One region of the Rhodococcus sp. MPR-R1B genome, then DNA from elsewhere that is predicted to be linked to it. Evidence: riboswitches for the same ligand, from Rfam matches in the RefSeq annotation. Region 1 holds a riboswitch; each other region holds the start of a gene.
The links. Region 1 has a riboswitch for cobalamin ahead of AC1Q61_RS17330 (cobaltochelatase subunit CobN). Riboswitches for the same ligand answer to the same signal wherever they lie in the genome.
Positions count from the first base shown of each region.

Region 1 (10,764 bases):
GGCGCTCCTGTGAGCTGACGTGAACACGTATCGGCGTCCGGCCTGTGTCGGACGCCGATACGATTTTGATCCTTCGCTCGCTAGTAGCCGTCCAGCTTGGCCATTTTTGTTGAGGCGCGCGAGGGCGCGCGCAAGCATGGCCCTCGACCGGGGGTGCTTACAGCTCGAGGTGCAGTGCCCGTGGAATAGGGGGCCAGAGTGTTCGATAGCGACGAGTGGTCCTTACGGTCCGCCGGGCGGAACGAACTTGTTCGTGATCCAGTTCGATGCTTCGATCTCGTTGAGGATTGTCCGGAGACTTCGGTGGCTAATGCTCGTGCTGTGCCGAGTGTCCGGTCAATACCGAACATCGAACAAGACTGGAAACTTTCTCGTGTCCGACCTGAGGCGACGACATGTCTTTCAACCGCGCATGTCCAGCCATGCGTCGACTAACCGTCCGATACCTGACCTGGGGGCGGTACTTGAGTGGGCCGATATCGCACGGCGACTGCACCCGACTGGAACTCGTGGCGATCGACGAGTTCGAGTTGGATGCGCTCGTGCAGACCGGCGAGCAACGTCGGTCCGTGTCCGGCAAGGACCGGTTGCACAACGAACTCGTACTCGTCGATCAGTCCCAGGTCTGCCAATGCCAGGGGGAGTGTCACGCCGCCAACCCACAGACCTTCGCCGGGCTGCTCCTTGAGCCGTTGAATCGCTGACCCCAAGTCGCCTTGCACGAGTTCGGCATTCCAATCGACCCCGCTCAGCGTGCTCGACACGACGTACTTCTTAGCCCGGTCCATTGCCTCGGCGAACGGGATCTCCCACTCGTCCATCCAGTCAGGCCACGCCCCCGTTGCGGGCCGCCGCCACGCCGACTCCATCATCTCGTAGGTCACCCGGCCGAACAGCAAAGCATCGGCTCGTTCCATCTGAGCGGTCCAGTAGCGCATCGACTCCTCGTCGGGTGGAAGCCCCGCCTCGTGATGGCAGCAGCCGTCGAGGGTGACGTTGATCGAGTATCGAAGTGGTCTCATCTCGTTGTTCTCCCCTGATACGCGCAGAGTGACAGCACCGGACCGTACTCAGACTACTGCCGGGCCGTCGGTGTAGATCAGGTTCGGGACCTGGAGTCACACGGGGGTCGACCGAACAGTAACCAGACGAGCGCACCGAGTACAGGCACCGCGATCACCAGTGCCGACCACCAGAATTTGCTCCCCAAGCGGTCGAAATCGGTGCGCACGATCGCCACGAGCGCGCTAATCGTGATGAAGATCCAGGCAAGAACGAAGACGGTGAAGGTGATGTCCATCCAAAGCGGAATGGTGGGGTTGGGGGTCGATTCGTTCACGCTTCCAGACCACTTTCGACGACTGTGCCTTGATGAAACAACACGCTCCATCGATTCTCGGTGAACCGCCAGATGGATGATCGCTCGGTAACTCGTTGCGCTTGCGCCAGCCGGTACGTCACCAGATACGTGTCAGGCGCAATCCGGCTCAGCGCTGGCCGGTCAGCCGTCCACCCGAGTTCGGCGGCGTCGTTCACCTCGCCGCGGAGGCGTCGGCGCTCAACTACCGACTGCACGTAGTCGCGGGTGTATCGAGCGCCGGAGGCTCCGATCTCCCGGAACTGCGGGTCGACGACCGCATCGAACTCGTCTCGTGACATCGCTACTCGAGTTCGGTGAAACAGAGGTTCGAACTCCATCAACTCGTCGAGGATCGGGCGAAACTCGTGTGGGGTCGTCACGACTGCTCCGAGAACTGCGCCCTCATCTCGATCCCTATCTCCGCGTGTCGCAGGAGGAAGGCCTTCTCGTCATACCCCTTGCGCCGCAACCAGAGAGTGACCTCGCTGTTGCATTTGCTTGCATTGCACGAGCGGCACGCCGGTGCGATGTTGTCGAGTGTGTAGCGCCCACCGCGGGAGATCGCCAGCACGCAGTCACGTTGCGGCGACTCGTCCGACTCGCCGCAGTACGCGCAGCCACCCCAGGCCGCTTTGAGCGCGGACCACTGCTCGACGGACAGATCGTGCTCTACCAAATCCATCCGGCGTTTCCGTTTACGCGCGTATCTTGCTTTCCGGGTCCGGTTGACGGGCATGACGCCATGCTATCGCCGTGCGGCGTTCACTCCGGGTAGCGCCGCGGGGTGAACACCTGACGGCCCGAACCGGTTTCGACGACGGTTGTCATCGACGAACCGACGATGAGCAGCGTCCGCATGTCGATCTCGGAAGGCTCGAGCTCGCCGAGGGTCACGACGCGAACTGATTCCTCGGCACCGGCAACATCGCGGCCGATGACGACGGGAGTCTCGGGGGAGCGGTGCTCGAGCACGAGGTCCTTCATGGCTTGGACCTGCCACGTCCGGGACTTCGACGCCGGGTTGTAGACCGCAAACGCCATGTCCGCGGCTGCAACTGCCGAGATACGGCGCGCGACGACATCCCACGGCTTGAGGCGATCAGACAACGAGAGCACCGCGTAGTCGTGCCCGAGGGGAGCGCCGACGCGACTGGCGACAGCGTTTGCCGCCGTCATGCCGGGAAGGATGCGGACCGGCACCCCGCGCCACTGGTCTTCGGCGGCAACTTCGAGAACTGCTGCAGCCATGGCGAATACGCCGGGATCACCCGAGGAGACGACAGCTACACGGGCGCCGTTCTTCGCCAGGTCCAACGCCATCGCGGCGCGTTCCGCTTCGACGCGGTTGTCGCTGGAATGGCGACGCTGGCCCGGACGCGTCGGCACGCGATCGACGTACGGGCCGTAGCCGACGAGGTCGGTTGCCAACGAAAGCTCATGCGCCACTTCGGGTGTGGTCCAGGCGGTGTCGCCCGGCCCGAGTCCGACCACGACCACCTCGCCGCGAGACTCGGCTGCGGGTCGAGGGTTGTTCGACGGGCTCGGAACGATGGCGATCGAAAAGTACGGAACTCCGTCCGGGTCGACCTCGGCAGCGGATTCGACGCGTTGACGTGTGGTGCTCGCGCGCTCGACGTAGTGGGCCTCGCCGAGGCGGCCGGAATCCTCGAGCGATTGGAGGACCGGTGGGAAGGTACGTCCGAGCTTGAGGATGGCCGCGGCGTCGGTTTCCTTGAGCCGCCTGGTCAGCTCGGCCTGCGGCAACGTTCCGGGCAGGATCGTGAGGATCTCTTCACCCTCGACCAGCGGCTTTCCGAGTGCAGCAGATGCCGCGCTGACGGAGGTGACGCCGGGAATCACTTCGGCGTCGAAGCGATCGGCCAGTCTCTTGTGCATGTGCATGTAGGAGCTGTAGAAGAGCGGATCGCCGGCGGCGAGCAACGCGACGGTTCGACCGGCCGCGAGGTGAACTGCCAGCCGTTCGGCAGCTGCTTCGTAGAACTCGTCCATCGCGCCCTGGTATCCGGGATGATCAACGGTCTCGGTGGTCACGGGGTAGACGAGGTGTTCTTCGATCTGTCCTTCGCGCATGTACGGCGCTGCAACTCCGCGGGAGATGCTCTTGCCGTGCCGCGCGGAGTGGAACGCAACCACATCGGCCTCGCCGATGACGCGGGCTGCCTTGACGGTCACCAATTCGGGATCGCCGGGGCCGATACCGACACCCCAGAGCTTGCCTGCACTCATTCGACTTCGCTCGCAATCGCATTGACGACGGCGGCGGTGATCGCGCTGCCGCCGCGTCGGCCGCGGAGAACGAGATGATCGATCCCGCTGGCGTGTTCGATGAGGGCTTCCTTCGACTCGGCAGCGCCGATGAAGCCGACCGGACCTCCGACGATGGCGGCCGGACGGGGTGCGCCGGCTTCGATGAGGTTCAGGAGATGGAACAGTGCGGTGGGTGCGTTTCCGATCGCGACAACAGCGCCCTCGAGCTTGGCTCCCCACAGTTCGAGAGCAGCCGCCGAGCGAGTGTTGTCGATGGTCGACGCCAGCACGGGAACCCGCGGATCGCCGAGGGTGCAGATGACGTCGTTGCCGGCGGGCAGACGCTTGCGCGTGATGCCGGCAGCCACCATCTGGGCGTCGCAGAAGATCGGCGCGCCGTCGCGCAGAGCTGCGCGCGCAGCCGAGACGACACCGGGTGTGAAGGCGACGTCGTCGACGAGATCGACCTGGCCACTTGCATGAATCATGCGCACTACAGCTTGCGAGACATCCGCCGGGAAACGGCTCAGGTCGGCTTCGGCCCGAATGGTGGCAAAGGACTGGCGATAGATTTCCGCGCCGTCACGGATGTACTCGATCATGTGCCACACGATAGAGGCATCACCGATCGGGCGGATTCACCCGGTAACCGTCACCCGTCGCGATCACATCCGCTACGTCCCCGCGGGGACGTCCGCAGCTGCGGTCGCACCCGGCCCAGTGCTGGCGCCCGACAACCGGAAGTTCTGCCTGCTCGACGGCGGTGATCGCGTCGGCGCGCACGTCGGCGAGCGACTTCTCGCATCCCGGACTTCCGGTGCAGGCGGTGACCTCGAGCCACGGTGAGTTCTCGTCGAAGATCAACCCCATGGGTGCCAGCACCCGGACTACCTGCTCGGCTGCCCATTCGTCGAGGTCGAAGATATGCACCGATCGCCACGGCGTCACGACGACGGGCTTGTCGACGGCGGCGAGGAACTCGGCCAGCCGAGCGTCGAGCAGTCCGAATCGCAGGCCGCCGCCCAGAGCTACGGTCCCGTCGCGCTGCTCGAGCCAGCCGACAGTGGGCCGTGCATCCGGCGTGAGGTCCGCCGCAACGGTGGACTCGGCGCTCAGACCCAGCTGCTCGAGGGTGCGTTCGATTCCGTCCGGAACCTCGGCCAGGCGCCAGTGCTTGTCGCGAACGTCGAGGAACGATCGAGCCGCCGCGAGGAGCAATTCGACGGCGTCGTCCGCCTGGACGAGATGAGTGGTGTGGTGACCGGCGAGCACCAGTGAATGCTCGGTGGCGCTGCGCGCATGGAGTCCGAAATCGCCCCGTAGCCCGGTGATGTCTCCGCGCCCGTCGTCGAGGGTGAACAGGGTTCGCCCTGGCAGATCCGCCAATGCTTGATCTGCTTGGATCGCCGAATCGAGACGGTGGACCAGTTCACGAATGTCGGCTACGCCCCCGATACGGCCGGACAGTGGGGACGCGAGGATGTTGCGCACTCGCTCGTGCGTCGCTGACGGCAGCAGACCGGCCGAAGCGATACGCGCCGCGAAGGCTTCGGGGTCCGAGACCGAGCGCAGTTGTACGTTGCCCCTCGAGGTGAGTTCCATCTGCCCGTTGCCCAGATCGCGCGCCGCGTCGGCGAGCGTCTGCAACTGGGTGGGGGTGAGGAGTCCGCCGGGTAGGCGCACGCGTGCCAGTGCGCCGTCGGCGGCGTGGTGAACTTGCAGTGCACCCGGGCACGCGTCTGGCTGTGAACGGTCCGTGGGCATGGCTCCAGGGTACGACCTGTCATGAGTGCCTTCTGCGGACCGGTAGCATCACCACCACCAGTGACGGCAGTTGAGGAAACCGGTGAAAGTCCGGTGCGGTCGCGCCACTGTGAGTGTTGCTCGAGCGGGACGTGTTTCCGCCCGGAAACACGAGTCAGACCCTCAACCGCCGTCGATGACAGATCTGTGCCACGGGGCGCGAAACCCCAGGAAGGCTTCACCCGTGATTCTTCTGCTCTCCACGTCCGACACCGATCTGCTGAGCGCCCGCGCCAGCCAGGAAGCCGGCGACGGAGTTTCCTACCGCTGGGCCAACCCCTCACGCTTGCTGGTCTCGGAGGACTTGCCGCCCTTGCTCGACGGCGTCGACCTCGTGATCGTTCGTATCCTCGGCAGCCGTCGCAGCTGGGAAGACGGCTTGGACATGGTCCTCGCCTCCGGACTTCCCGTAGTCGTTCTCGGCGGCGAGCACGCGCCGGACGCCGACCTCATGGAGTGCTCGACGGTTTCCGCCGGTGTTGCTGCCGAGGCGCACAACTACCTGGCCGAGGGTGGCGCACAGAATCTGGCACAGCTGCACCACTTCCTGTCCGACACCGTCCTGCTCACCGGCCACGGGTTCGAACCGCCGGCCCACCTGCCTTCCTGGGGCATCGCTGATTTCGCGCCCGATCTCGACTCGGCGAGCGGTCCGGTCATCGCAGTTCTGTACTACCGCGCCCAGCATTTGGCCGGAAACACCCGGTACATCCAGGCGTTGTGCGACGCGGTCGCCGAGGCCGGTGGCACCGCGCTGCCGATCTACTGCGCATCTCTGCGAACCGCAGAAGCCGAACTTCTGAGCACGCTCCGCCGCGCCGACGCCATGGTCGTGACAGTTCTTGCTGCCGGTGGCACGAAGCCCGCGACCGCGTCCGCCGGTGGCGACGACGAAGCCTGGGATGTCGCCGCACTCGCTGCGCTCGACGTCCCCATCCTGCAGGGCCTGTGCCTGACCAGTAGCCGCGCCACCTGGGACGAGAACGACGACGGACTGTCGCCTCTCGACGTCGCGACCCAGGTCGCGGTGCCGGAATTCGACGGCCGCATCATTACCGTCCCGTTCTCCTTCAAGGAAATCGACTCCGACGGACTGTCCACGTACGTCCCCGACGTCGAGCGCGCTGCCCGTGTCGCCGGGATCGCGGTCCGTCACGGCAAGCTGCGCCACATTCCCACCACCGAGCGTCGCGTTGCTCTGATGCTCTCGGCGTACCCGACCAAGCACGCCCGCATCGGCAACGCCGTCGGTCTCGATACTCCGGCGAGCGCAATCGACCTGCTCACCGAAATGCGTTCTGCCGGTTACGATCTCGGTCCGGTCGACGGTCCGGACGCAGTTCCCGGCCTGGCGGCGAAGGACGGCGACGCGCTGATCCATGCCCTGATCGCGGCCGGCGGACAGGATCCCGACTGGCTCACTGCCGAGCAGCTCGAGGGCAATCCGATCCGCATCTCGGCAGCGAAGTACCGCGAATGGTTCGCCACCCTGCCCGAGGAACTGCGCAGCGGTGTCGAAGAGCACTGGGGCGCAGCGCCCGGAGAGCTGTACGTCGACCGCTCGCAGGATCCCGACGGCGAAATTGTCATCGCGGCACTGCGATTCAACAACATCGTCCTCATGGTCCAGCCGCCGCGGGGATTCGGTGAAAAGCCCGTCGCGATCTACCACGACCCGGATCTGCCGCCGAGCCACCACTACCTCGCGGCCTACCGCTGGATCGCTGCAACACCGGACAACGGCGGATTCGGCGCCGACGCCGTTGTGCACCTCGGCAAGCACGGAAACCTCGAATGGTTGCCCGGCAAGACACTCGGCATGTCCAGCAACTGCGGTACCGACGCAGCCCTGGGCGACCTGCCGCTGATCTACCCGTTCCTCGTCAACGACCCGGGTGAAGGAACACAGGCAAAGCGTCGCGCCCACGCGACTCTCGTCGATCACCTGATCCCGCCGATGGCCCGCGCCGAAAGCTACGGCGACATCTCCCGCCTCGAGCAACTGCTCGACGAGCACTCCAATATCTCCGCACTCGACCCGTCCAAGCTCCCTGCCATTCGCCAGCAGATCTGGACGCTGATGCGGGCGGCCAAGATGGACCACGACCTCGGCCTCGCGGAGCGTCCCGAAGAAGACGTGTTCGACGACATGCTCCTGCACGTCGACGGGTGGCTGTGTGAGATCAAGGACGTCCAGATCCGCGACGGTCTGCACATTCTCGGCCGCGCACCCGAGGGCGACGCCGAAATCGAACTGGTCCTGGCCATGCTCCGTGCCCGTCAGATGTGGGGCGGCGAACAGAGTGTCCCTGGTCTGCGCGAAGCTCTCGGGCTCAGCGAAGACGGCGACGAGTCCCGCAACCGTGTCGACGACGTCGAGGAAAAGGCGCACGCTCTGGTTCGCGGCATGTACGACGCCGATTGGAACCCCGCTGCGGCAGAACAACTCAGCGACGACGAGACCGTCGTGAAGATCCTTCAGTTCGCCGCCACCGAAGTGGTTCCACGCCTCCGACAGACGAACAACGAGATCAAGCAGGTCCTGCACGCGCTCGACGGCGGCTTCATCGCCGCCGGCCCGAGTGGGTCACCGCTGCGCGGCCTGATCAACGTGCTTCCCACCGGTCGTAACTTCTACTCCGTCGATCCCAAGGCAGTTCCCTCACGACTTGCGTGGGAGACCGGTCAGGCGATGGCCGAGTCGCTCGCCGCTCGATATCTCGCCGATCACGGCGAGTACCCGCGCTCGGTGGGTCTGTCCGTGTGGGGTACCGCCGCCATGCGTACCTCCGGCGACGACATCGCCGAAGTGTTCGCGCTCCTCGGTGTTCGCCCTGTCTGGGACGAAGCAAGCCGACGTGTGGTCAACCTCGAAGTCATCGATCTCGAAGAGCTCGGCCGCCCGCGCATCGACGTCACCGTCCGCATCTCCGGATTCTTCCGTGATGCGTTCCCGCACGTGCTCGCACTGCTCGACGACGCTGTTCAGTTGGTCGCCGCATTGGACGAGACGGACGAGCAGAACTACGTGCGCGCCCACGCGCAGGCCGACCTTGCCGAGCACGGCGATGCCAGGCGTGCGACCACCCGCATCTTCGGTTCGAAGCCCGGAACTTACGGCGCCGGCCTGCTGCAACTCATCGACTCCAAGACCTGGCGCGGTGACGACGACCTCGCCGAGGTGTACACCAACTGGGGCGGCTTCGCGTACGGCCGTGGGCTCGACGGAATCCCGGCAGCCGACGACATGCGCAGTGCTTACCGTCGAATCAACGTGGCGGCCAAGAACACCGACACGCGTGAGCACGACATCGCCGATTCGGACGACTACTTCCAGTACCACGGCGGCATGGTTGCGACCGTGCGCGCGCTGACCGGAAAGTCGCCCGAGGCGTACATCGGCGACAGCACTCGGCCGGAATCGGTTCGCACACGCACACTTTCGGAAGAGACCGCACGTGTCTTCCGGGCGCGCGTGGTCAATCCCCGCTGGCTCGACGCGATGCGCCGTCACGGGTACAAGGGTGCGTTCGAGATGGCGGCCACGGTCGACTACCTCTTCGGGTACGACGCCACCACCAACGTGGTCGCGGACTGGATGTACGAAAAGCTCGCCGAGACCTACGTTCTGGACGAGCAGAACCAGAAGTTCATGACGCAGTCCAACCCGTGGGCCTTGCACGGAATCGCCGAGCGGCTCCTCGAAGCCGCCGAACGCAACATGTGGGAGCACCCCGAGCAGAAGACACTCGACGGCTTGCGTCAGGTGTACCTCGAAACCGAAGGCGAGCTCGAGGGGGAGTAAACCTCGATCACCGTCAGGTCCGGGCGCTGAAGTGAGTCAGCGTCCGGACTTGATGATCTGAGCGATGTTCCGCTCCGCCAGAGCAGTGATGGTCAGTGACGGGTTGACGGTGCCGGTGCTGCCCGGAATGGCAGCGCCGTCCATCACGTACAGGCCGTCGTAGCCCTTGACTCGCCCGTAGCCGTCGGTGGCCTTGCCCAGAACCGCACCGCCTAGGGGATGCGCGGTGAACGAGGAATTGACGTCTTTCGCGAACGGCAGGGCGGACGGCAGCGTGGTGCCGGCGAAGGCCATCTTGTTCTGGACGGCGCGTAGTGCCTCGACGGTGGCGTCGTTGCCGTTCTTCGGCCAGTTCAGCACCACCCGATCGGAGCCGCCGTCGTAGGCGAAGTCGGCGCGCTGCGAGTCGAGGGTCATCCCCAATGTTCCGAGCATGCCGATGTTGACGGGCAAGCCGGGGACATACCAATTCTCGAGGGAGAGTGGCATTCCCGACTCGTCGACGATGCGTGATGCCGACGGTGAGGCTTGCGCAGTGCCGTCACTGAAGCCGAACGAGCGCACCATCCCGGCGTCGCCGTTCGTTCCCCAGCCCTTACCGACGTGTTCGTTGAGGTTGGGCAGCGCGCCCGTCGCCTGGGCGCGTACCAGCAGTTCGGAGGTGCCGATCGAGCCGGCGCCGAGGAACAGACGGTCACAGGTAAGAGTCTTCCGGGCCAGAACGCCACCCGTCGGATCCGTCGATTCGACGTCGACGACGTAGCGTCCATCACGTTCGCGACTGATCGCGAGCACCTGATGTCCGTAACAGACGGTGGCTCGTCCGGTGGCTTCGGCGGCGGGAATGTAGTTCTGTGTGAGGTCGAACTTCGCGCCGTTGGAGTTACCCATGTTGCTGTCACCGACAGTGGCCGAGGCTCGGGTTCGGCCGTCGAGTTCTGAGCGCACCACGTCCCAGTTCCAGATCCCGTCGATCCGCTGCGGATCGAATCCGGCACGACGAGCGTCCTGATCCCAACGACGCGAGTGACCGAAGTTCGGGGTTTGGTAAATGTCTTCGGGCAACGGGCTCAGACGCAGCATCTGGCGCACTTTGGGGTACCAGGTGGACGCCATCTCGTCGTAGTCGAGGGAGTTGCCGAAGACTGCGTCGAAGAATCGGCGCTCGGGCGCGATCATCACGCCGGTGAAGATGATGGAACCACCGCCGACTGCAGCGCCGCGCCAGACCGAGATGTGTTGGTAGTCGGTGGCATCGAGGACGCCGCTGAAGTAGTCGCACGCCACGGGGAGTCCGGTGAGGTTGGTGAACGATGTTCGCCGGAAGACTCCGCGGCCGTCGGCCAGCATGTCGGAGGTGTGAATCTCCCGTTGCGGATCATGCGGCCACCGAAGTCCGCGTTCGAGGATGGTGATCTGGGTGCCGCTCTGCGCCAACCGGAGGGCGGTGGCGCTTGCGCCGAATCCGGACCCGATGACGATGGCTTCGGAATGCTCCGGGGGAGTAGGAGATGGTGCGAACAACTCG
Region 1 is NZ_JBXAFO010000011.1:96,703-107,466, forward strand. It holds gene AC1Q61_RS17290 (alpha/beta hydrolase family protein) at 1-18, shown strand, start outside; gene AC1Q61_RS17295 (dihydrofolate reductase family protein) at 432-1,022, opposite strand; gene AC1Q61_RS17300 (PLDc N-terminal domain-containing protein) at 1,100-1,339, opposite strand; gene AC1Q61_RS17305 (nuclear transport factor 2 family protein) at 1,336-1,740, opposite strand; gene AC1Q61_RS17310 (HNH endonuclease) at 1,737-2,096, opposite strand; gene cobJ (precorrin-3B C(17)-methyltransferase) at 2,123-3,607, opposite strand; gene AC1Q61_RS17320 (precorrin-8X methylmutase) at 3,604-4,230, opposite strand; gene cobG (precorrin-3B synthase) at 4,250-5,392, opposite strand; cobalamin riboswitch at 5,444-5,576, shown strand; gene AC1Q61_RS17330 (cobaltochelatase subunit CobN) at 5,616-9,236, shown strand; gene AC1Q61_RS17335 (GMC oxidoreductase) at 9,273-10,764, opposite strand, start outside.

Region 2 (10,764 bases), on a different contig from region 1:
ACGGTGGCAATTTGGGCGCGATGAGCTTGAGATCGAAAGCGCACTCACGACCAAGATCGGCGGCACCACTGACAGCCTCGGGATAGAGCGAGAACAGTGCCGCCATCTCCGCGCCGGACCGCAGGTGCGCTCCGCCGGTAGGGGCCAACCATCCTGCTGCCTCGTCCAAGCTTTGACGCGACCGTACAGCCGCCATTGCCATGGCGAGGCGTCGACGCGGAGGAGCGGCGAAGTGCGCGGCGGTGGTCGCCACCGTACGTAGTCCATGCTCTCTCGCCAATTCGGCCAGAACGGCATTGCGCTCGTCGTCCTCCGCCAACCCATGATGAGTGAGTTCCACCGACACTCGCTCCGCCCCGAAACGCTCGACCAGATCCCCCAAGGCATCCGCCGCTGCTTCGCGACCACCCGACGTCAAGGCTTGCCGCACATGACCTTTCCGGCACCCGGTCAGGATCTGCCAGTGGCCACCGGCCGCTTCGGTCAGCACGTCGTAGTCGTACTGCAGTTTGCCCTTCTCGCCGCCCGCCAGATGCGCGGCGGCGATCTCCCGCGAGAGCCGGCGATACCCTTCCTGCCCACGGGCAAGTACCAGGAGGTGCGTTCCACCGGGATCTGCCGTGCCGGTTCTGGGTACCGATTCCAGAGACAACTCGGCCCCGAACACGGTGCGCATTCCCCATTCACGTGCGGCTTCCGCAAACCTCACCACGCCGTAGAAGCCGTCGTGATCGGTGACGGCGATAGCTTCGAGCCCGAGACGCACTGCTTCCTCGACCAGCTCTTCCGGCGGTGATGCACCGTCGAGGAAACTGAAGGCCGAGTGAGCGTGCAGTTCTGCGTAAGGAACTACACCGACACCACGGGTGAGCTCGCCCGCGTGGTACTCGCCGCGCTTTCTTGACCAGGCGGGGCTGTCGCTTCCATCGCCCGGAAACAAATCCTCATGTTCCACACGGCCGGGTCGTCCGGAAAGCACCCGTTCCATCTCGGACCACGTCGGCGGCCCATTTCCCCAACCCACACTGACCTCGCACCTGATCGAGTCGGCCGTCAGGGACGACCGACTGCTCGAGGATGCCGAAAGGGAAGACGCACCACATGCATCGAACTGATGTTCGATGCAGATTCAGTCTGACAGGTCACTCACCCACAGTCAACAGAGCGAATCTCAACCCTCACCGTCTCGTCACATTCAGATGTACGCATGTCTGCACTCCGTTCACTTTCGCCCCAGATCATTAGCGGCGTTCATAATCTCCATCCATACTGTTTCCAGGAGTACTACTCGTATGTCGTTCTCGCGCAACACACGTAGGTTGACGGCCGTCGCCGGCGCCGTCGCCGTTCTGGCCGCTGCCGGCTGCAGCAGCAGCGCCGACGAGGCCACCGGCTCGAACGGCGCGACCGTCGATCGCGCCGCGACCGGCGAACTGTCCTCGAACGGTGGCGCTCGTCGCATCGACGGTGATCAGTCGGCCGCAGTGCGCGACGCCGTCAATGCCTCCGGCGCGAAGAACGTCATCCTCCTGATCGGGGACGGCATGGGCGACTCGGAGATCACCGCCGCACGCAACTACGCCGAAGGCGCTGCGGGCAGCTTCCCCGGCCTCGACGCCCTGCCGATCACCGGCCAGTACACGCACTACGCACTGACCAAGGACGGCAAGCCCGACTACGTCACCGACTCCGCAGCCAGCGGATCGGCATGGTCCACCGGCACCAAGACCTACAACGGCGCGATTTCGGTCGACATCAAGGGGCAGGCCCAGTCGACCGTCCTCGAGATCGCCAAGGCGAACGGCAAGGCCACCGGCAACGTCTCCACCGCCGAGGTGCAGGACGCCACCCCCGCAGTGCAGGTCGCGCACGTCAGTGGCCGCAAGTGCTACGGACCGGAGGCGACGTCCAAGTCCTGCCCGGAGAACGCCCTCGAGAACGGCGGCAAGGGATCGATCAGCGAACAACTCCTCGACACCCGCGCCGACGTCACCTTTGCCGGCGGCGCCAAGTCCTTCGCCGAGACTGCGAAAGCCGGTGACTGGCAGGGCAAGACACTCAATGAGCAGGCCGCCGCCCGTGGCTACCAGCTGGTGAAGAACGCCGCCGAGATGAACGAGGTCGGCAAGGCCGATCAGGATGCACCCGTGCTCGGCTTGTTCGCCGACGGCAACATGCCCGTCCGCTGGGAAGGATCCGTCGCCACCCGCGACGGTTACCTGCAGCCCGCCGAAACCTGCGTCGACAACCCCAAGCGAACCTCCGACGTACCGAAGCTCGCGGACATGACTCAGAAGGCCATCGACCTACTGAAGGTCAACGACAACGGATTCTTCCTCCAGGTCGAAGGTGCCTCGATCGACAAGCAGGATCACGCAGCCAACGCATGCGGTCAGATCGGTGAAACCGTCGACCTCGACGAAGCTGTGCAGAAGGCACTCGAATTTGCGAAGACCGACGGAGAAACCCTGGTCATCGTCACAGCCGACCACGCTCACACCAGCCAGATCGTCACCAATGTCAGCGCCGACGACATCGCCACCATCGCCAAGGACCAGAACATCCCGGTCGAGCGCGCCCAGGAAATCGTCTACCCCGGCCTGACCCACAAGCTGACCACCAAGGACGGCTCGGAGATGACGATCAGCTACGGAACGTCCGAGGATCCGGCCGTCGAGTCCGAAGGACACACCGGAACTCAGTTGCGCGTAGCAGCTTTCGGCCCGCATGCGGCCAACGTCAGCGGTCTCACGGACCAGACCGACCTGTTCTTCACGATGACCGACGCGCTGGGACTCGACCGTTCCAAGGTCGCAGCTCACTGACCTGACAACACCCGACCCGGTAAAAGCCTGGGTCCAGTCACACCAGAGCAGCCAAGGCGCGCACCCGATCTTCGGGTGCGCGCTTCGGGCAACTGGTGCACTTACCTTCACCGGGCACCTCGTAAATCAGGCAGCACGACGCGCGCTGCGTGAATCTGCGTCGCCCGGATGCCACCGGTGTCAACGGATTAGAAACGCGCACAACACTTTCATTGCGGCCGACATCGACGAAACGCGGAACCGGAATGCCCGGGTTCTCACCGCGGAGAACATCGATCAGGCCGGCAGCAAATGCACTTCCGCGTTCCCTCGCGCTACCGGCGGCGTCGAGGCTGCGATTGGCGATGGAGTCCGTCGCGATCGCCCACAGCGCCTGCTGCCGAACGCCGGACACCTCGGCGAGTACCTCGATCACGGGACTGAGTGAGCGGAACATCGCGTGGCCCAACTCCGCCACACTCCGCGAGATCGGAATGACCGATCCGGCAGCAAACCCGCCCAGATAGCCGTTGTCACGCAAGAAGATCCGCCCACCGTCCAACGATGGATCGGCCGCGAACCCGGTGACCATCCCGGTTCCGATCGGAATGCCGGTCAGCGTCGAGCTGGCCGAGTACCACCACAACGTGCCGTTCACTCGACTGTCCGCACTCCCCCATCGCTCTGCCGTATCGGCGACACGTGCTGCCAACCACTGGGGGTCGGTCATCAACACCGCGGGCACCGTATCCGGATACGCGCTCAGGTTGTCGAAGAACGGCACAGCTACTGCCATACGGGCGTAGATCCCGGCCACCGATTCCGTCATGCCAGCCCCAATATCTCCATCCGCGGACGTACTCCGCGTTCGACTCGCGCCCTGATGCCGAAAACCTCGGCCAACAACGGCTCGTCCAACACCTCGACCGTAGACCCACACGCGCGGAGTTCACCTTCGGTGAGCACGGCAAGGTTGTCGCAGTACTCGACTGCCAACCGTAGATCGTGCATCGTGACCACAACTGCGAGCCCCGCCGACGCAAGTTCGGTAAGCAGTTCCATCACGATCAACTGGTGACGAAGATCGAGATGATTGGTCGGCTCGTCCAACAACAGAACCTTGGGCTCCTGAGCCAATGCGCGAGCTATCGAGACACGTTGCCGCTCACCACCCGACAGGGTCGATACGTCTCGTCCGGCAAGCTCGACCAAACCGACCTGCTCGATGCACCGGTCCACGATGGCGGTATCGCGCTCCGTGCTTCGGTCCAACCAGCTGCGGTGCGGAGTTCGTCCGAGCGCGATCGATTCACGAACCGACAGTCCTGCCGAGACAGTGGGTTCTTGAACACTTGCCGAGACAGTTCGGGCGATGTCCTTACGCGAGAGCGTCGTCGAGTCGACTTGATCGATCAGAACTGCGCCACCTGTCGGCGTCAAAGCGTTGTAGCAGCAGCGCAGCGCCGTCGTCTTGCCACTGCCGTTCGGCCCGACCAAGCCCAATATTTCACCGGACTTGACTGCGAAAGTGATGCCGCGCAACACTTCGCGATTTCCGAGCCGCGCCCGGGTCTCGACGAGTTCGAGCAGGGGCGCAGTTTCGGAGTCTTTCGGGAGTGTCACTGTTCTGGTCTGTGTCACTGTTCTGGCCTGTGTCACTGTTCTGGCCTGTGTCACTGTTCGAGCCTCCGATACTGCCGGTAGAGCATCCAGACGAAGATCGGTGCACCCACGAGGGCCGTGATCACTCCGACCGGAACTTCAGTGGATTGTGCCACCGAGCGCGCAGCGGTATCCGCGGCAACCATCGCGACGGCGCCCAGCAGGGCTGCAGCAGGGAGCAGTCGAATTGCTCTGGTGCCGACGATGAAGCCGGCCAGATGCGGGATCAGCAGACCGATGAAACCGATTCCACCGGCAACGCTGACTGCTGCGCCCGCGAGTACGGAGACCGCGAGCAAGGACAAGACACGGAACCGTCGGACGTTCATACCGAGTGCAGCGGCCCCGTCGTCACCGGTCTGCAAAACGTCCATCCATCGCGAACTGAACAGAAGGGCTGTGCCGACGACGGCGAGTGCGATCGTCGGGAAGATCAGCGTCGACCATCGTGCATCACCGAATCCGCCGGCAATCCAGTGCATCACCGACGTCACGTGCCGATCATCGGCCAATACCAGGATGCAAAAGGTGATGAGCGCCGAGAATATCTGGGCGAGCGCGACACCCACCAAAATGATCGCGGTCGGCTGCGGATACCGGCCGCCGATCAGCAGTGCGAGAAACAACGGGATCATCGCCCCGGCGAATGCTGCGACCGGAATCGTGAAAACCCCGAGGAGGCCGGCGCCGAAACCCAGCACCGACACGAGCACCACCATGAATCCCGCGCCCGACGAGACTCCGAGCAGATACGGATCGGCAAGCGGATTACGGGTGACAGCTTGAGCAACTGCACCTGCCATGGCCAACGAAGCACCCACTACCGCGGCAGTGAGTGCACGTGGCAGGCGGGAGTCGATCACGATCGACTCCCGCGCCGCGGTCCACCACGTCTCGAAAGTCCCTGGCGCCAAACGGGCTCCGACTATCGCCCAGACGTCACCGACGGGAATGCGAACCGATCCCAAGGAGACGGCCAACCCCAGGACGATCGCCAAGGCGACCGCCAAGCCGACAAGCAGGGCGCCGTACCCGTAACGCGTGCGGGTCACTTCGCCGCGTCAGCGCCTGGATGGAAGGCTGTTGCGATGGTCTGTGCCGAACGCACCAACCGTGAACTCTCGAACAGGTCAGCGAGAGGAACCACGACGAACCGGTTCTGCTGCACAGCAGGGGTGGTCGCCATCAACGGCTGGGCACGGAGGAAGTCGATCTTCTGCTCGGCTGTCTTGTCGCCGTAGTCGATGACCACGATTGCCTGGGGTGCACGCTCGGCAACAGCTTCCCACGATGCGTCGATGTAGGGCTTTGTCCCTTCGGCGAAGATGTTCGAGACGCCGGAGTATTCCGCGACCAATTGACCGACGCCGACTCCGCCGATGGTCGTCGGAACCTGGTCACCGCTGTCGTAGAAGAAGGTCGGTACCGGCGCCGCGTCTCCGACCGAAGCGCGGACGGAATCGAGACCATCGCTGATCTGCTCTGCGACCTCGCGGGCGGAATCTTCGACGCCCAGGACTCGACCGAGTTGCGTGTAGTCGTTCTCGAGCAATCCGATGTCGGGGAAACCGGTGCCACAGTATTCCGAGAAGAGGAAGGTGTTGATTCCGCGCTCGCCGAAAGCGTCTCGGGAACGGCCTTGCTTCTCGTTGAAGGCACTGGTCATTCCTCCGACCACGAAGTCCGGATCGACGTCGAGGACCTGCTCCATGCTGGGGAACGTATCGGAAAGGCTGGGAATCTTGTTGAATACATCGGCGGTCTCGGCAGTTGGCGGGTTGTCGCTGTACGCCCGCCCGACAATCCGATCACCCGCGCCGATCTCGATGAGGGCTTCGGTGACGTGTCCGTTCAAAGACACGATGCGCTGCGGCGGCGAATCGAAGGTCATCTCGCGATCGCAGTTGGTCACGGATACCGGCTGTGCGAAGGATTCCGCAGCAGACGCCGACTCTGATTCCTGACCTTTGGAACAACCTGCCGAAACCAAGGCGACCGCGATGAGAACAGCGGCGGCGCGGGACGGGGAGAACTGAAGTGACACGGGGACCTCGTAAGGGCTCTGAGCCACGAATGAGAATCCGACAGACAACTCCGCCCGCACGCTGATCCTCGGCCAGAGCTCCTGCTGGACTTCCTTTTCGTAGACCACGACGAATGGATGTCGCACACCGCGCGGCGGGTAATCGGGCTTGCCGACACTCGGTGACTACCGAGAATCGACCTACCGTTGCGGGTCAGCGCCGGATTCGGACCGGCTTCCCCCACACGCGTGGCTTGCAAGTGCTTCGAGCAGTATGCATGACGTTTCCGATTCAAGACCAAACGCCCACTACAGTCGATCTGGCCAGACGCCCCCACACACCGGAGTTGATACATGACACGCTGGGCCCAAACCGTCGTCGCCCGGAAATGGTGGGTACTGAGCCTCGCGGTTCTGATAGTTCTCATCAGTGGGGTGTGGGGACTCGGAGTGTTCGGCAAGCTCAGCCAGGGCGGCTTCATCGATCCGGGCAGCGACTCCGCGAAGGTCGCCGACATCATCGAAGACAATCTCGGACCGCAGACCCCGGACATCATCGCGATCTACTCGCCCACGGACGGCAAGACTCTGGACGACATCGGGCCGGCAGTGACAGCCGCCGTCGACCAATTCAAAACCGAAGTGCCGACCGCTTCGGTGAAATCGTATTGGGGAACAGACGCCGCAGCGAAGGCCAGCCTGCTCTCGAACGACGGATCCATGGCGGCCGTTGCGATCACGTTGGCACCGGACTCGGGCGTCACGCCCGCCACTTTCGCCGATCTCCTGCCGAAGCTCGAAGTCGAAGGTGCCGAGGCACAATTCGCGGGTAACACCGTCGTCGGCGTCGCATTCAACACCAAGCTCGAGAAGGACCTGGTGGTCGCCGAAGCCATCGCCATTCCGATCACTCTGGTGCTGTTGGTCTTTATCTTCGGCGGCATCGTCGCCGCTGCCGTGCCCGTGTTCGTGGGTGTACTCAGTGTCCTGAGCGCTTTGGCCGTTCTGCGAATCCTCACGCTGATCACCGATGTGTCCTCGTTCTCGATCAACGTCGCTTCTCTTCTCGGGTTGGGACTTGCCATCGACTACGGACTGTTCGTGGTCGGTCGGTTCCGTGAAGAACTGAATTCGGGCTCGGACCCGGGAGCGGCTGCTCAGCGGACAGTTCTGACGGCGGGTCGCACCGTCATGTTCTCGGGTCTACTGCTGATCTGTGCGTTCAGCGGCATGCTCGTATTCCCCCAGGCCGTCATCCGGTCTCTGGGCTTCGGCGCGATCGCCGCAGTATTGAGCGCGGCCGTCCTGTCGCTGACCGCTGTGCCTGCGCTGCTTGCCATTCTGGGGCATCGCATCAACGCCCTGACGTGGCGCAAGGATGCGGCGCAACGCGGCGAGGAACGCTCGCGCAAGTTCTGGGGCCGCGTCGTCACGTGGGTGATGAAGCGTCCGGTCGCAGTCTCGGTGACGATCGTGGCTGTGCTGCTCGTGATGGCCTCGCCGCTGCTCGGCGCCCGGCTGGGAGAACTCTCGTACACCGCACTACCGGACAACGACCCCGCTCGCGTCGCAATGGACACGTTGGTCAACGACTTCCCGCAAACCGGAAACGGCGCAACGATGATCCTTCAGGCCGAGGACGGGAACACTCTCACCCCGGCCGAAGGTGCAGCGATCGCCGAGTCCGCCGGTCGAGTCGAGGGCATCGGTCAGGCGACCGTCGTCGCGAGCACCAATCAACTCGTCGCGGTTCAGGCTCTCTACAGCGAGGGCTCTACACCCCAATCACAGAGCGCCGCAGTGACAGATCTGCGTGCGATCTCCGCTCCCGACGGAACGGTGCTGCTTGTCGGCGGCGGTCAAGCCATGGTCGACGACGGCAACAACGCCGTCCTGCACTGGCTACCGGTGATGATCCTCATCATGGTCGGATCCACCCTGATCCTGTTGTTCCTCGCGTTCGGTTCGGTGGTGCTGCCGATCAAGGCGGTGCTGATGGCAGCCCTGAGTCTCGCGACCACCTTCGGTGTCCTCACCTTCGTCTTCCAGGACGGACACGGCGTCGAACTCCTCGGGGTCAGTCAAACTCCGCTGGAGGCTACGTTTGTCGTGCTCATCCTGGCGGTGGTCTTCGGATTGTCCACGGACTACGAGGTTTTCCTGATGTCACGGATGGTCGAGGCCAAGAACGCGGGAGCGACGACAGAGGAAGCGGTCAAGTTCGGAACCGAGCGCACCGGCCGCATCGTGACGGCTGCCGCCTTACTCCTGATAGTGGTGACGGGGGCCTTCGCAATGTCAGGGCTGTCAGTGATGAAGTTCCTGGGCGTCGGCATGATCGTCGCGCTGATCGTCGACGCGACCATCATCCGCATGTTGCTCGTGCCCTCGCTCGTGAAGTTGATGGGCGAAGCGAACTGGTGGGCTCCTGTGTGGATGAAAAAGGTTCACGCGAAGGTCGGCATCGGCCACTGATCGCGACTGGATCATGTCGCTGAAGAGTGCCTGGGATCCTGCGGAGAGCCGTGTTCGACTAGGGGTCGTGGATGACTTACCTGAGAGTGTTGTGGTCGGCTCAGCAGTGTTTTCGCGTGTCGACTCGGACGATTCGTTGGCGTGCTGGACATCGATCATCGATGTCCAGGGGGTCGGTGACTCCAGGCCGGTGAGTCTGGTTATCGAGCCGGCCACCGTGCCGGAGTCTGCGGTGTGTGAGCTCGCTGCGACCGTGATGGCCCGGTTCGGTGAGTTTGCCGAAGTCGCCGCCGATTACCTGCGTCAACAGCTGCGTGGGCCACAGTTCGGCCTCCGCCACTCCGAACTCGTGGAGTTGGACGCCACGGAGTCACTGTTCGGCGAACCTGAGGCGGTGATCTGGGCTGACGGAACCTGGCTGCTGCGGTTCGCTGAGTCAAGGCTCGAGATGGCCGATCCTTTCGGGATCGGTGTTCTGTTCGAAGGAACGACCCCGTATGCGGTCGAGGACTTGTCGGGCGCTGAACCGGCCTAGGGTTTGCCGGCCTGGCCACTCCATCGCCTCGACGATGGTGCGCCGGTCTACTGGCGGACGGCGCATGGCCTTCACACCCTCGGAACAACGGCCGCCCACATCTCATCCGAAATCACGTCACGCGACGCAAGGACGAGCGCGCACCCCACTGCGCCCGAAACTCTTCAGCAACAGACCTAGTGGATTTCCCTGATCGGGCAGTCGTCCTCGAGGATGACTGCCCGATCGTCTAAATCGCTCCGCAGGGCGATGTTCTCCGAAGCTGATTTCGTCAGACTTGGAGCATGACAATTTTCGAATGGATCCTTGCAATCCCCGCTCTTGCGCTTGCCGTCGCGTTCTTGTTCTCCGGAATCATCTCCGCGGGCATCGACTTCGACGCCGAGGACGGGGTCATGACGCATTGATGTTCGTTTCCCTCTAGCCGCTGATCTTACTTTGGAGTAAGTTACCGACTATGGCCACATACATCGTCACTGGCGGTACTGGATTTCTCGGACGAGCTGCACTGCCACTCCTGCTCGAGCGTGATCAAACTGCTCAGATCCATGTGCTGGTCAGAGCCGGTTCTGTCGCCAAACTCGAAGAACAGGTGTCGGCAATTCCCGGCGGCGATCGCGTGCATCCGCTCATTGGAGATCTGACCGAGCCTGGGCTGGGCATCGATTCTCCCCCACCTGCCGACCACGTCCTTCACCTCGGCGCGATCTACGACATCACCGCCGGAGACGAGCAGGCTTCGACGAATGTCGAGGGCACACGCGCCGTGGTCGAACTTGCTGCGAAACTGGGAGCCACCCTTCATCACGTGTCATCGGTCGCAGTCGCAGGCGACTATCCGGGCACGTTCAGCGAGACCGATTTCGATTGCGGCCAAGGCTTTCCGACGCCCTACCACCGAACCAAGTTCGAGGCCGAGAAGCTCGTTCGAGAACGAGAAGGCCTCACCTGGCGTGTTTATCGGCCGTCTGCCGTGGTCGGCAACTCCGTCACCGGGGAGATGGACAAGATCGACGGTCCGTACTACTTGTTTCCAGGACTGGCGCTACTCGCGAAACTACCTGCAGCACTCCCCGTCCCGATCCCCAACCTCGGCGCAACCAATATGGTGCCCGTCGATTACGTAGCCGCCGCCCTCGTCGAATTGATGCACGCGCCCGGCCACGACGGCGAAGCATTCCATCTCGTGAATCCGAAACCTCAACCGGTACGCGAAATCTATGCCGGACTCGCCAAGGCCGCCGGAGCACCCCGGCCCGCACTCA
Region 2 is NZ_JBXAFO010000015.1:120,240-131,003, reverse strand. It holds gene AC1Q61_RS20945 (error-prone DNA polymerase) at 1-1,024, opposite strand, end outside; gene phoA (alkaline phosphatase) at 1,293-2,825, shown strand; gene AC1Q61_RS20935 ((2Fe-2S)-binding protein) at 2,863-3,633, opposite strand; gene AC1Q61_RS20930 (ABC transporter ATP-binding protein) at 3,630-4,427, opposite strand; gene AC1Q61_RS20925 (FecCD family ABC transporter permease) at 4,478-5,518, opposite strand; gene AC1Q61_RS20920 (ABC transporter substrate-binding protein) at 5,515-6,510, opposite strand; cobalamin riboswitch at 6,627-6,772, opposite strand; gene AC1Q61_RS20915 (MMPL family transporter) at 6,844-8,964, shown strand; gene AC1Q61_RS20910 (hypothetical protein) at 9,032-9,499, shown strand; gene AC1Q61_RS20905 (hypothetical protein) at 9,784-9,906, shown strand; gene AC1Q61_RS20900 (SDR family oxidoreductase) at 9,957-10,764, shown strand, end outside.
Region 2: linked by a shared signal. The riboswitch ahead of AC1Q61_RS20920 (ABC transporter substrate-binding protein) and the one ahead of AC1Q61_RS17330 (cobaltochelatase subunit CobN) in region 1 are both predicted to bind cobalamin.

Region 3 (10,764 bases), on a different contig from region 1:
TCATGATCAGCATGGCCCTGTACGGCGCGATGCTGGCCACCACCAGCGGCGGCGCGATGGTCTCGATCGAACGAGCGTCCGGGTGGAGCCGACAACTTCGGCTGACTCCCCTGACCCCGGTCGCCTACATCGCCGTCAAACTGATCATGGCGATGCTGCTCGGTCTCGTCTCGATTCTCGTGGTCTACGTCGTCGGCGCGTTCACCTCGGCGCAGATGGACGGATCACTCTGGTTCACAACGGCATTGATCGCCTGGCTGGGATCGTCGATCTTCGCGGCCTTCGGCCTGTTCATGGGGTACCTACTCCCCAGTGAGAACGTCATGCAGTTGCTCGGACCGGGACTGGCTCTGCTCGCATTCGGCGGCGGACTCTTCGTACCACTCACCGACGGTTCCGTATGGGCGACCATCGCACAGTTCACCCCGATGTTCGGCATCAACGCCCTCGCCCACGCACCGTTGACGGGCAATAGCATTCACTGGACCTGGATCGTCAATATCCTGGTGTGGTTCGCCATCTTCGCCGGCGGAGCGATCTGGCGGTTCCAACGAGATACGGAGCGTGTGTAGTTGTCGCAAACGACTGACCGAGAAGATTCCGTCGCGCTCCCGCGGCGGAATCGTTTCGGCGTTCTCTTCGCGGCGGTCTGGATGGTATTTCTCGGCGGGCCGCTGATCGAGGGATGGAATCTACGCGACGAACTGCGCGGCTGGACAGGGATTCTCGCGACGATCGCCTTCAGTGCCCTCTACCTCTACACCTTCGCCACAACGCAGCAGCGGCGTCGAATGACGATGACTCGGCCGACGATTCGCGAAGCTGCACTGACTTTGGCCGCCTTGACCGCGTTGGCCGCCGTGATGATCGTGAGCGTCGGGCCGACAGGTTTGGCAGCAGCACCGTACCTCGCGGTGACAGCGGTGACACTGTTGCCGACCGTCGCCGGCGGCATTCTCGCCTTGGTGTTCGCGGCCTCCGTGGAGATAGTCAGCCTCTCGTCCGGGTGGGGGAACTACTCCGGACTCTCGCTCGGAGTCTGCGCGGCCGCATTCGCGACCTGGGGCATCATGTCCCTGATCAGCCGCAACTTCGCCATGCTCCATGAACGCGAAGAGCAGGAGCAGCGGGCAATCATGGAGGAGCGAACGAGGATGGCGCGCGATCTGCACGACATCCTCGGACACTCGCTGACCGTCATCACGATCAAAGCCGAACTGGCCAATCGCCTACTCGATGTCGATATCGAACGTGCGCGCAACGAACTCGACGACCTCGAAAGACTTTCGCGTGACGCGTTGGCAGACGTGCGCTCGGCCGTCGAAGGATTTCGTGGGATTTCTCTTCCCGTCGAAATAGCCCGAGCACGAGAGGCATTGCGTGCGGCTGGCATCGAGGACGAGGTGCCGAGCAGTACCGACATGGTTCCCACGCGTCTTCGCGAACTCTTTGCATGGACGATCCGTGAGGGCGTCACCAACGTCGTTCGACACAGCGGTGCGACCCACTGCCGGATCACGGTCGACGAAAATAGTGCGTCGGTCGTCGACGACGGGCAAGGGGCCGGGTCGACGTCTTCCGGCAACGGTCTGATCGGATTACGCGAGCGCGCCGGAGCGTCGGGCGCACGAGTGATCATCACTCATCCCCAGCCGCAGGGGTTTGCACTTCAGGTAGTCGAACAGGAGACAGAGTGAACAGCCAGGGCGATCGAGCAACCATACGGCTGCTCTTGGCGGACGACCAGGCGCTCGTGCGAGGAGCGTTGGCCGCACTACTCGATCTGGAATCCGACCTCTCCGTGGTGGCCGAGGTCGGTCGCGGCGACGAGGTTGTGGCCGCTGTTCTCGAACACCGCCCGGATGTCGCGCTTCTGGACGTCGAGATGCCCGGCATGGACGGAATCGCCGCGACGGCGGCCCTTCGCGAGGCAGCACCCGACACCCGAGTCCTGATCGTCACCACGTTCGGACGTCCCGGATTTCTTCGCAAAGCCCTGCACGCCGGGGCCGGCGGGTTCGTCGTCAAGGACACACCCGCCAGGCAGTTGGCCGACGCAGTCAGGCGTGTCCACGCCGGACTGCGCGTCGTCGATCCCACCCTTGCGGCCGACAGCCTCGTCAGCGGCGAGTCGCCCCTGACGGAGCGTGAGACCCAAGTACTGCGCGCCGCTCACGACGGCGCACCCGTGGCAGCCATCGCAGGGGCGCTCTTCTTGTCCGCAGGGACAGTTCGAAATCATCTGTCATCCGCGATGGGCAAGACAGGTGCGTCGACGCGCGCGGAAGCCGTCAGAATCGCCGAGTCGAACGGCTGGCTCTGATCCGCATGGCCGGAATCCACTTCCCCGGCAAATAGTTCGCCGTTCGATTCTTGACGGCGATTTGTCCAGATCACTCAAAGTAGGGACCTTCTACCCTAGGGGTTTTCCCTGCAAACAAACCCCTTCGCGAGAATCCAAAACAGCTAATCGTTCGATAACTGGCTATGATGCAGTTAATTGAATCGACGGAGCCTGTGCGTAACGGGGGAAGGGACGTCTCATGTCGAACCAGTTCAACGATCGCTTGAACTCGCTGTTCGAGACTGCCGACTTTCACGTCACCAACGCGATGGTCGTTCGCGGCATGACCGAGTTCGGCTGCCGCATCTCGACGCCGTACCTGTCCCAACTGCGCACCGGCGTCCGAACCAACCCGTCACCCGAAGTGGTTGCCGCCCTCGCCCACTTCTTCAACGTCCATCCGGACTACTTCTACGCCCCGTCCGATCAAACTCCGCCCGCGATCTCGGGCGGCGAGGCGGACCTCTCTCTCCTCGAACAGCTGCACAACGTGCGCCTGCGAAACCTCACCTCTCGCGTCGTCGATCTATCGCCGTCTTCGCAGGATCTGCTTGTCGAAATGGCGGAGAATCTACGTTCCTCCGAGAATCTTCCGCGCGTACCACCGGACTCGAATTCCTACATGTCACGCGCGTAGCGCCCTTCGCCGACTCTCCTTGACTGCTCAGGGAGGGTTGGCCTTATGCTGGTCGATGCAGCTGGTTCGCCCGGCGCGGTCATGAGGAGCCCCGAAGACCGTTCCCGGCGTCGAAGCCCCGTCAGCGCAAGCTGTCGGAGTGAGAGGGAACCCGGTGAAAATCCGGGACTGTCCCGCAGCGGTAAGCAGGAACGACCGCCGTTTATGTGCACTGGGCATCCGCCTGGGAAGCGACGGCCAGTAGGTTCGATCCAACTCGATCGAGTGCCCGCGAGTCCGAAGACCTGCCGACTGTGTCGGGCACGCCGTGCCCGACGGTCCACCGCCTCGTGGAATGGGCGTGTAGATCTCCATCGGACCTCGTGTGCGGTGCGGGCAGTACTGTCCGCCGAAACTCGAGGTCTCGTGAGGTGTACCCGTCTGCCGGCAGTGGCCATCAATGCATTGGCAATCTGGAGAAACTCCGTGACAACAACATTCACTTCGACCGTGCTGGGCTCACCGCGCATCGGTCCTCATCGAGAACTCAAGCGGGCAACCGAAAGCTACTGGGCAGGGCGCATCGACGCCGACGCCCTGCAGGCTGTCGCCCGTGACCTCCGTCGGCAGGGCTTGGCCGACCTCCGTGACCTGGGCCTCGACTCCATCCCGGTCAATACCTTCTCCTTCTACGACCAGATGCTCGACACCGCAGTTCTTCTCGGCGCGCTGCCCGACCGCGTCGCGTCGGTCGCCGATCCGTTGGACCGCTACTTTGCCGCCGCCCGTGGGACGGACACCATCGCGCCACTCGAAATGACGAAGTGGTTCGACACCAACTACCACTACCTGGTGCCGGAGATTTCACCGTCCACCACGTTCGCACTCGACCCGTCCAAGGTCTTGTCCGAACTGGCAGAAGCACTTTCCGACGGCATTGCAGCCCGCCCGGTCGTCATCGGACCGGTCACCTTCCTGCTGCTCTCGAAGGCTGTCGGCACAGACGAGCCGCTGCTCTCGCGGCTCGACGAACTACTCCCCCTCTACGCGGATCTACTCGGTCGGCTCGCGAAGGCCGGTGCGAGCTGGGTTCAGCTCGACGAACCCGCCCTCGTGGGCGATCGCACCGATGAGGAAATCGAAGCGGCACGCGCTGCGTACGAACAGCTTTCAGCGCTGTCCGAGCGGCCGTCGATCCTGTTGGCGTCGTACTTCGGTTCGCTGCGTGACGCGTTGCCCGCGCTTGCGTCCACCGGCGTCGAAGGATTTGCCGTCGACCTGGTGGCCGGTCAGGATTCGATCGGCTCCGTACCTGAACTCGCCCGCAAACTAATCGTCGCCGGAGTGGTCGACGGACGAAACATCTGGCGGTCCGATCTGGACTCGGCACTGAGCACTTTGGGTGCCTTGCTCGGCAGCGTCGACACGCTTGCCGTCTCCACGTCGTGCTCTCTGCTGCACGTTCCGTACACACTCGACGCTGAGTCCGATGTCGACAAGGCCCTGCGCTCGTGGCTCGCGTTCGGCACCGAGAAGGTCAAGGAAGTAGTAACTCTCGCAACCGCTCTCACACTGGGCCGAGAGTCGGTGGAGGACGAGTTCGCTCTGGCACGAGCGGCCGCGTCGACCCGCAAGGACGATCGCAGACTTAATGATGCGAGTGTTCGAGGCCGTCTGGACGCGGTGCTGAACTCGGCAACCGGTCGCGCGCCCGCCGCCGAACGTCGCGCTGCCCAGGACGAGCTGCTTTCTCTGCCGCCGCTGCCCACGACGACCATCGGTTCGTACCCGCAAACCTCGAAGATCCGCATCGCTCGCGCAGCACTGCGCAAGGGCGAGATCGACGAAGCCGAGTACGTCAACCGTATGCGCGCCGAAATTGCCGAAGTTGTTGCGCTCCAAGAAAAGCTGGACCTGGACGTGCTTGTTCACGGTGAGCCGGAACGCAACGACATGGTCCAGTACTTCGCGGAGCAGTTGGACGGATTCTTCGCCACCGCCAACGGTTGGGTCCAGTCGTACGGCACCCGCTGCGTGCGTCCGCCGATTCTGTACGGCGACGTCTCGCGCCCGAAGCAGATGACCGTCGACTGGATCACGTACGCGCAGTCCCTGACCGACAAGCCGGTCAAGGGCATGCTCACCGGACCCGTCACCATTCTGGCCTGGTCGTTCGTCCGTGACGACCAACCCCTCGCCGACTCGGCAAATCAAGTCGCACTGGCAATTCGAGACGAGACCGTCGATCTGCAGGCCGCCGGAATCGGAATCATCCAGGTCGACGAACCGGCTCTGCGAGAACTGCTCCCACTGCGTGCCGAGGATCAGCGCGCCTACCTGGACTGGTCGGTCGGCGCCTTCCGGTTGGCTACCTCGGGCGTCGCGGATTCCACTGCGATCCACACGCACCTGTGCTACTCCGAGTTCGGAGCGGTGATCGGCGCCATCGCCGGCCTCGACGCGGACGTCACGTCCATCGAGGCGGCGCGCTCACACATGGAGGTCCTCGACGATCTCAGTTCGGTCGGGTTCGATCTCGGCGTCGGCCCGGGTGTCTACGACATCCACTCGCCGCGGGTGCCGAGCGTCGACGAGATTGCCGAATCCCTGCGTGAGGCACTCAAAGCTGTTCCTGTCGAACGATTGTGGGTCAATCCGGACTGCGGATTGAAGACACGGGGGCCGATCGAGGTCGAAGCATCGCTTCGTAACCTCGTCGAAGCCGCGAAGTTGGTACGAGCGGAGCTTTAGGGGCAAAGCCCCTGTGCGCCTTTTTGGTAGTGGGAACTACCAAAAAGGCGCACGGGGGTCAGCTCAACCACGTATTGCCGAAGAGCAGAATCCCGTCCGCACTCGGGGTCACTCCGTGGACGTTCTCGCGCCACGGGATGAAGACCTTGCCGGAGTTGACCACGGCCATCGGCGCCGTCTCGTTGACCACGGTCTGAATATCGTCGATGACGGCTCGCCGCTCATCCTCGCCCGACGCTGTTTGCAGCTTGCCGAGCAACTCGTCCATCCGAGCGTTCTTGTAACCGAGGATGTTCGACGGCGAATCGCTGAACAGGTTGCCGTACATACGCACGAACGGTGACTCTTCCAGCACGTTGAACGCGAAGTAGGACACGTCGTAGTCATGCTTTGCGTACAGCATGGAAATCAGATCGTTGATGCTGGTTGCGTAGGTGATGTCGACCGTGAAACCCACTGCCTGCAAGAGCGACTGAAACGTCAGTGCGCTGCGCTGTGTCGCCGGATCGTTCATCCCGACGTACGTCAGTTTTCCGTCGTAACCGTCCGCCTTCGCCTCGGCGAGATACTTCTTGGCCGCCTCGGGGTCGAAGCCGTTCCCGGCCACCGATCCGTGCCACTGCGACCACGACGCGAACATGTCGGTGCCGGGTTCGCCGAAGCCGCCCTGAACTCGCTCGTTGAACGTATTCGGGTCCACCGCAGCGACAATCGCCTTACGCACGCGCTCGTCCTTCGCTGCCCGATCGTCGCGCTGATTGATTGCCAGAACTCCGGCCATGCTGGCCGAGTACACAAATCCGGGATCACCGGCTTCGAAAGCCTCGTGAATGAAGTCGGGAGACTTCAGATAGGCAACCTGGATTCCGTCGGTGTGCAATCCTTCCAGTTTGCTCTTCTCGTTGACGATTGCGGGAAAGCGCAACTTCTCGAGGTACGGCGCCCCGTCCCAGTACGTCGGACGGGCAGCGAGCACCAATTCGTCCTGGGAGGCGAACTTCTCGACGGTGAACGGGCCTGCCCCGATCGGGGTGAACGTGCCGGTAGCCATCGACGAGGGCGCGACGATCATGCCGGGACCGGTGGTGAACATGATCGGGAACTCGTCCCACGGCTGCGCCAATGTAAAGACGACCGTACTCGGATCCGGTGAATTCGTCTCGCGCACAGCGGTCTTCCACACCAGCGCGTGAGTTCCCTTCTTCTGCAGATAGTGATCGATGCTCCACAGGACTGCCGCACTGTCCATCGGAGTGCCGTCGCTGAAGGTGACGCCGTCGCGCAATTTCAGTGTCCACACCGTGTTGTCGCCGTTGGCCGACAACGACTGAGCCAAGTGGGGAACATACTCGCCCGCCGACGTATCGAAGCGCATGAGAAGGTCGTAGATGGCTGCCATTTCGCTACCACCGGTAGCGCCGCCGTCCTGACGGTCAGCCGGATCGAGGCTACTGATCCCGTTGTAGGTGGCAAACGACACGGTGCCACCCGATCGCGGCTCTCCCCCGTTGTTCTGGTCACCGACAACTCCGACCGTCACGTCCGATGCATCCGTGGTCGTACCTTGGCTGCTACCGGCGCACCCCGTCACCACCAGCGTCGCCGACGCCAGGACAACCATCCAGATTCGAGCGCGGACTCGGTACGAGCGCTTCATTGCGACTCACTTTCACAGTTCACGGATACGTCGATCCCTGGATCGGACACCCCGACATATTTGTAAGTGAATTCTAGGTAAGGTCTCGTCCTGCGTCTTCGTTTTCACAAAGCCGAAGCGATAATTCGCGTTCATGACAGAAGAAACAAGAACTGAATTCTAGGTTGAAACCGTTCAGCGAATTACCAGCCCGATGACGTCTTCGACGTTCCGCTGGGCCTCTGCGAATCCGATCCGGCCACTGGTCCACAGCGCAAGGGCCGTCAGCATCGTGCCGCCTATTGCCACGGCCGCAACCCTCGCCGTCTCGGCCGGGACGCCGTCCATCAACTCGAACAGCATTCTCCGATGTGCCGCTGCGCGCAGATCCAACGACTCGATCACGAACTGATCCGAGGACGAATGGAGTTCGATCTCCAACCGAGCGAAGTAGGGCCTACGCTCGAATGCCTTCATCTCGCGGCGATGAAGTGCCAGAACCCGCTCGTACGCGTTGTTCTCACCACCGTCTGCCCGCAACTTCTCAGGACGACGGACCGATTCGAGACCGCTCCACGCCGTCATCGCCGCAGCCAGAAGTTGCTGTTTGGTCGGAAAGTAGCGATACAGCGTTCCGAGTGCGACGCCTGAACGCTCCGAGACGTCTTTCATCTGGATTCGATCCGACGGCATCTCGGCCAGCATCTCGACCACCGCCGTGGTCAGTCGTCCTCTCCGCTCGAGTTGCCCCACCGACATGAGGTCGACGTCCAAGGGAAACTCGTCGCTGCGCGCAGTCACGCGCGTCACGATAGTTCAGAATCCTGACCGCAGTGCCGGGTTGCGAAGTTTCATCGTAACCCCGAGATCTAATACATGGATTAATCAACTGCAGATCGCGCTAGGGTTAGTCCATGACTGACCGGACAACCGATGACCAGCCAACCGTCGGCGTGCTGAACTTCTGGTCGTTCATCGAACTGGCCAACAAGCGACTGGCCACCGAACACGGCTTTCGCGACCAGCTGGCCACCGAGGTACTACTTACACTCAATCGGGCTTCCAACGTGGTCACCTACGATCTCGAGTCGTCGATCCACCGCCCTCGCGGCTGGTCATGGTCCTCCTTCAGGCTGTTGTTCGTCACCTGGCTGGCCGGTCCGATCGAGCCGAAGGCTGCCGCCGAGCTCACCGGCATGAGTAGGGCAGCGGTCTCCAATCTGTCCAAGTCGCTGCTGGCAGACGGATTGATCGATCGTCGGCCCACCGAGAACGACGGCCGTTCCGTCCAGCTGTACCTGACCGCCAAGGGCCGAGAAGCCATGGTCGAAGCCTTTCGCGAGCAGAACGAACGCGAACACGCCTGGGTAAGCGTCCTGAGCGAGGCCGAACAGCGAATTCTTGTCATGCTCCTGGACAAACTGATCACCAACCGCAGCCAGTTCGACGTACGCGGACGTAACTGACATAGACCCGAACCCCTTGGAGGGTTGCACTCATCACATCATTTTAGTTAATGTGTTTACTATCTGGTGGAGGTGAGCCAGGCAGAACAGCACAGAAGGAGCCCCGTCATGGCGTTCTATCGACAACTCGGCAACATCCCACCGAAGCGTCACACCCAACACCGTGACGAGTCCGGCAACCTCTACTACGAAGAGCTGATGGGAGAGGAAGGTTTCTCCTCGGATTCTTCGTTGCTGTACCACCGCGAGATCCCGTCGGCCATCGTCGACGCAACGGTCTGGGAACTGCGCGATCAGAGCACAACCCCCAACCATCCCCTCAAACCGCGCCATCTGAAACTCCACACGCTGTTTCCCGAAAGCACCTGGAACGAGACCGACGTGGTAACCGGCCGTCGTCTCATCCTCGGAAATGCCGACGTGCGATTGTCCTACGTCGTTGCGGCAGCGCCATCTCCCCTGTATCGCAACGCAATCGGCGACGAGATGGTCTACATCGAATCTGGCGAGGCGACCGTCGAGACCGTCTTCGGTGCACTCGAGGCCAGTGAAGGTGACTACGTCCTGATCCCGATGTCCACAACGCATCGATGGATCCCCAAGGGTGACAAGCCACTTCGTGCCTACGCCATCGAGGCGAACAGTCACATCGTCCCGCCCAAGCGCTATCTTTCCCGCTTCGGCCAGCTGCTCGAGAACGCACCGTTCTGTGAACGAGACCTGCACGGACCGATCGCGCCCATGATCGCCGAAGGAACCGACGTCGAAGTACTGGTCAAGCACCGAACGTCGGCGGGCATCGTCGGCACCCGAATGGTTTATCCCACGCACCCTTTCGATGTCGTCGGCTGGGACGGCTGCCTGTACCCGTACACCTTCAACATCTCCGACTACGAGCCGATCACGGGCCGTGTTCACCAACCGCCGCCGGCGCACCAGGCGTTCGAGGGGAACAACTTCGTGATCTGCAACTTCGTTCCGCGCAAGGTCGACTACCACCCCCTGTCGATCCCGGTGCCGTACTACCACTCGAACGTCGACTCGGACGAGATCATGTTCTACTGCGGCGGTGACTACGAGGCGCGCAAGGGTTCCGGCATCGGACAGGGTTCGATATCTATTCATCCCGGCGGCCACGCCCACGGACCACAACCCGGCGCCTACGAGCGGAGCATCGGCGCCGAGTTCTTCGACGAGCTCGCCGTGATGGTCGATACGTTCCGGCCCCTCGAATTGGGTGAGGGAGCCCTGGCCTGCGAGGACGAAGCGTACGCCTGGAGTTGGGCAGGGCGGGGGCCTAGGCAATGACGATCATCTCCCCACTCCTGCGTGGCCTGTGCGACGACGCAGCACTCTTCCCACCCGGCAATGCTCCTCTCGCCGAGGCAATTCCGGCCCACGCCGCCTACCTGCAGGCGGATTACGACGCACTGGTCGGGCCTTTCGTTTTTCCCGCGCCGCGACTGAGCGAACTGGCTGCGTACGTTTCAGCGGACAGCCCGGTGACGCTGAGCCTGACCGTGCCGGCCGGCCCATCCGATACGGCGGCCGCACTCTCGAACGCGCTCGCCATCCCTGGTGTTCACGTCGCCGCCGTCGAGGTGGGAATTCCTGACGGGTTGGACGCCGATGCGGCCTTCGAGGAACTCTCTCGTGTCCATGCCGCTCATCCCGACGTCGACATTTTTGTCGAGGTGCCTCGAGGTGATCGGCGCGCGGGCTATCTCACAGCTCTCGAAACTGCCGGGCATTCCGCAAAGTTTCGCACCGGCGGGATTGTCGCCGAGGCGTACCCGAACGAGGAAGAGCTCGCCGATGCGGTGATATCCGTTGTCCGAGCGAATATCCCGTTCAAGGCGACTGCGGGACTGCACCACGGTGTGCGCAACACCGATCCGGAAACAGGCTTCGAGCAACACGGCTTCCTCAACATCATGGTGGCCGTCGACGC
Region 3 is NZ_JBXAFO010000002.1:200,959-211,722, reverse strand. It holds gene AC1Q61_RS03690 (ABC transporter permease) at 1-572, shown strand, start outside; gene AC1Q61_RS03685 (sensor histidine kinase) at 573-1,697, shown strand; gene AC1Q61_RS03680 (response regulator transcription factor) at 1,694-2,323, shown strand; gene AC1Q61_RS03675 (helix-turn-helix domain-containing protein) at 2,544-2,981, shown strand; cobalamin riboswitch at 3,079-3,287, shown strand; gene metE (5-methyltetrahydropteroyltriglutamate--homocysteine S-methyltransferase) at 3,447-5,711, shown strand; gene AC1Q61_RS03665 (ABC transporter substrate-binding protein) at 5,770-7,368, opposite strand; gene AC1Q61_RS03660 (TetR/AcrR family transcriptional regulator) at 7,543-8,157, opposite strand; gene AC1Q61_RS03655 (MarR family winged helix-turn-helix transcriptional regulator) at 8,262-8,813, shown strand; gene AC1Q61_RS03650 (homogentisate 1,2-dioxygenase) at 8,922-10,121, shown strand; gene AC1Q61_RS03645 (hypothetical protein) at 10,118-10,764, shown strand, end outside.
Region 3: linked by a shared signal. The riboswitch ahead of metE (5-methyltetrahydropteroyltriglutamate--homocysteine S-methyltransferase) and the one ahead of AC1Q61_RS17330 (cobaltochelatase subunit CobN) in region 1 are both predicted to bind cobalamin.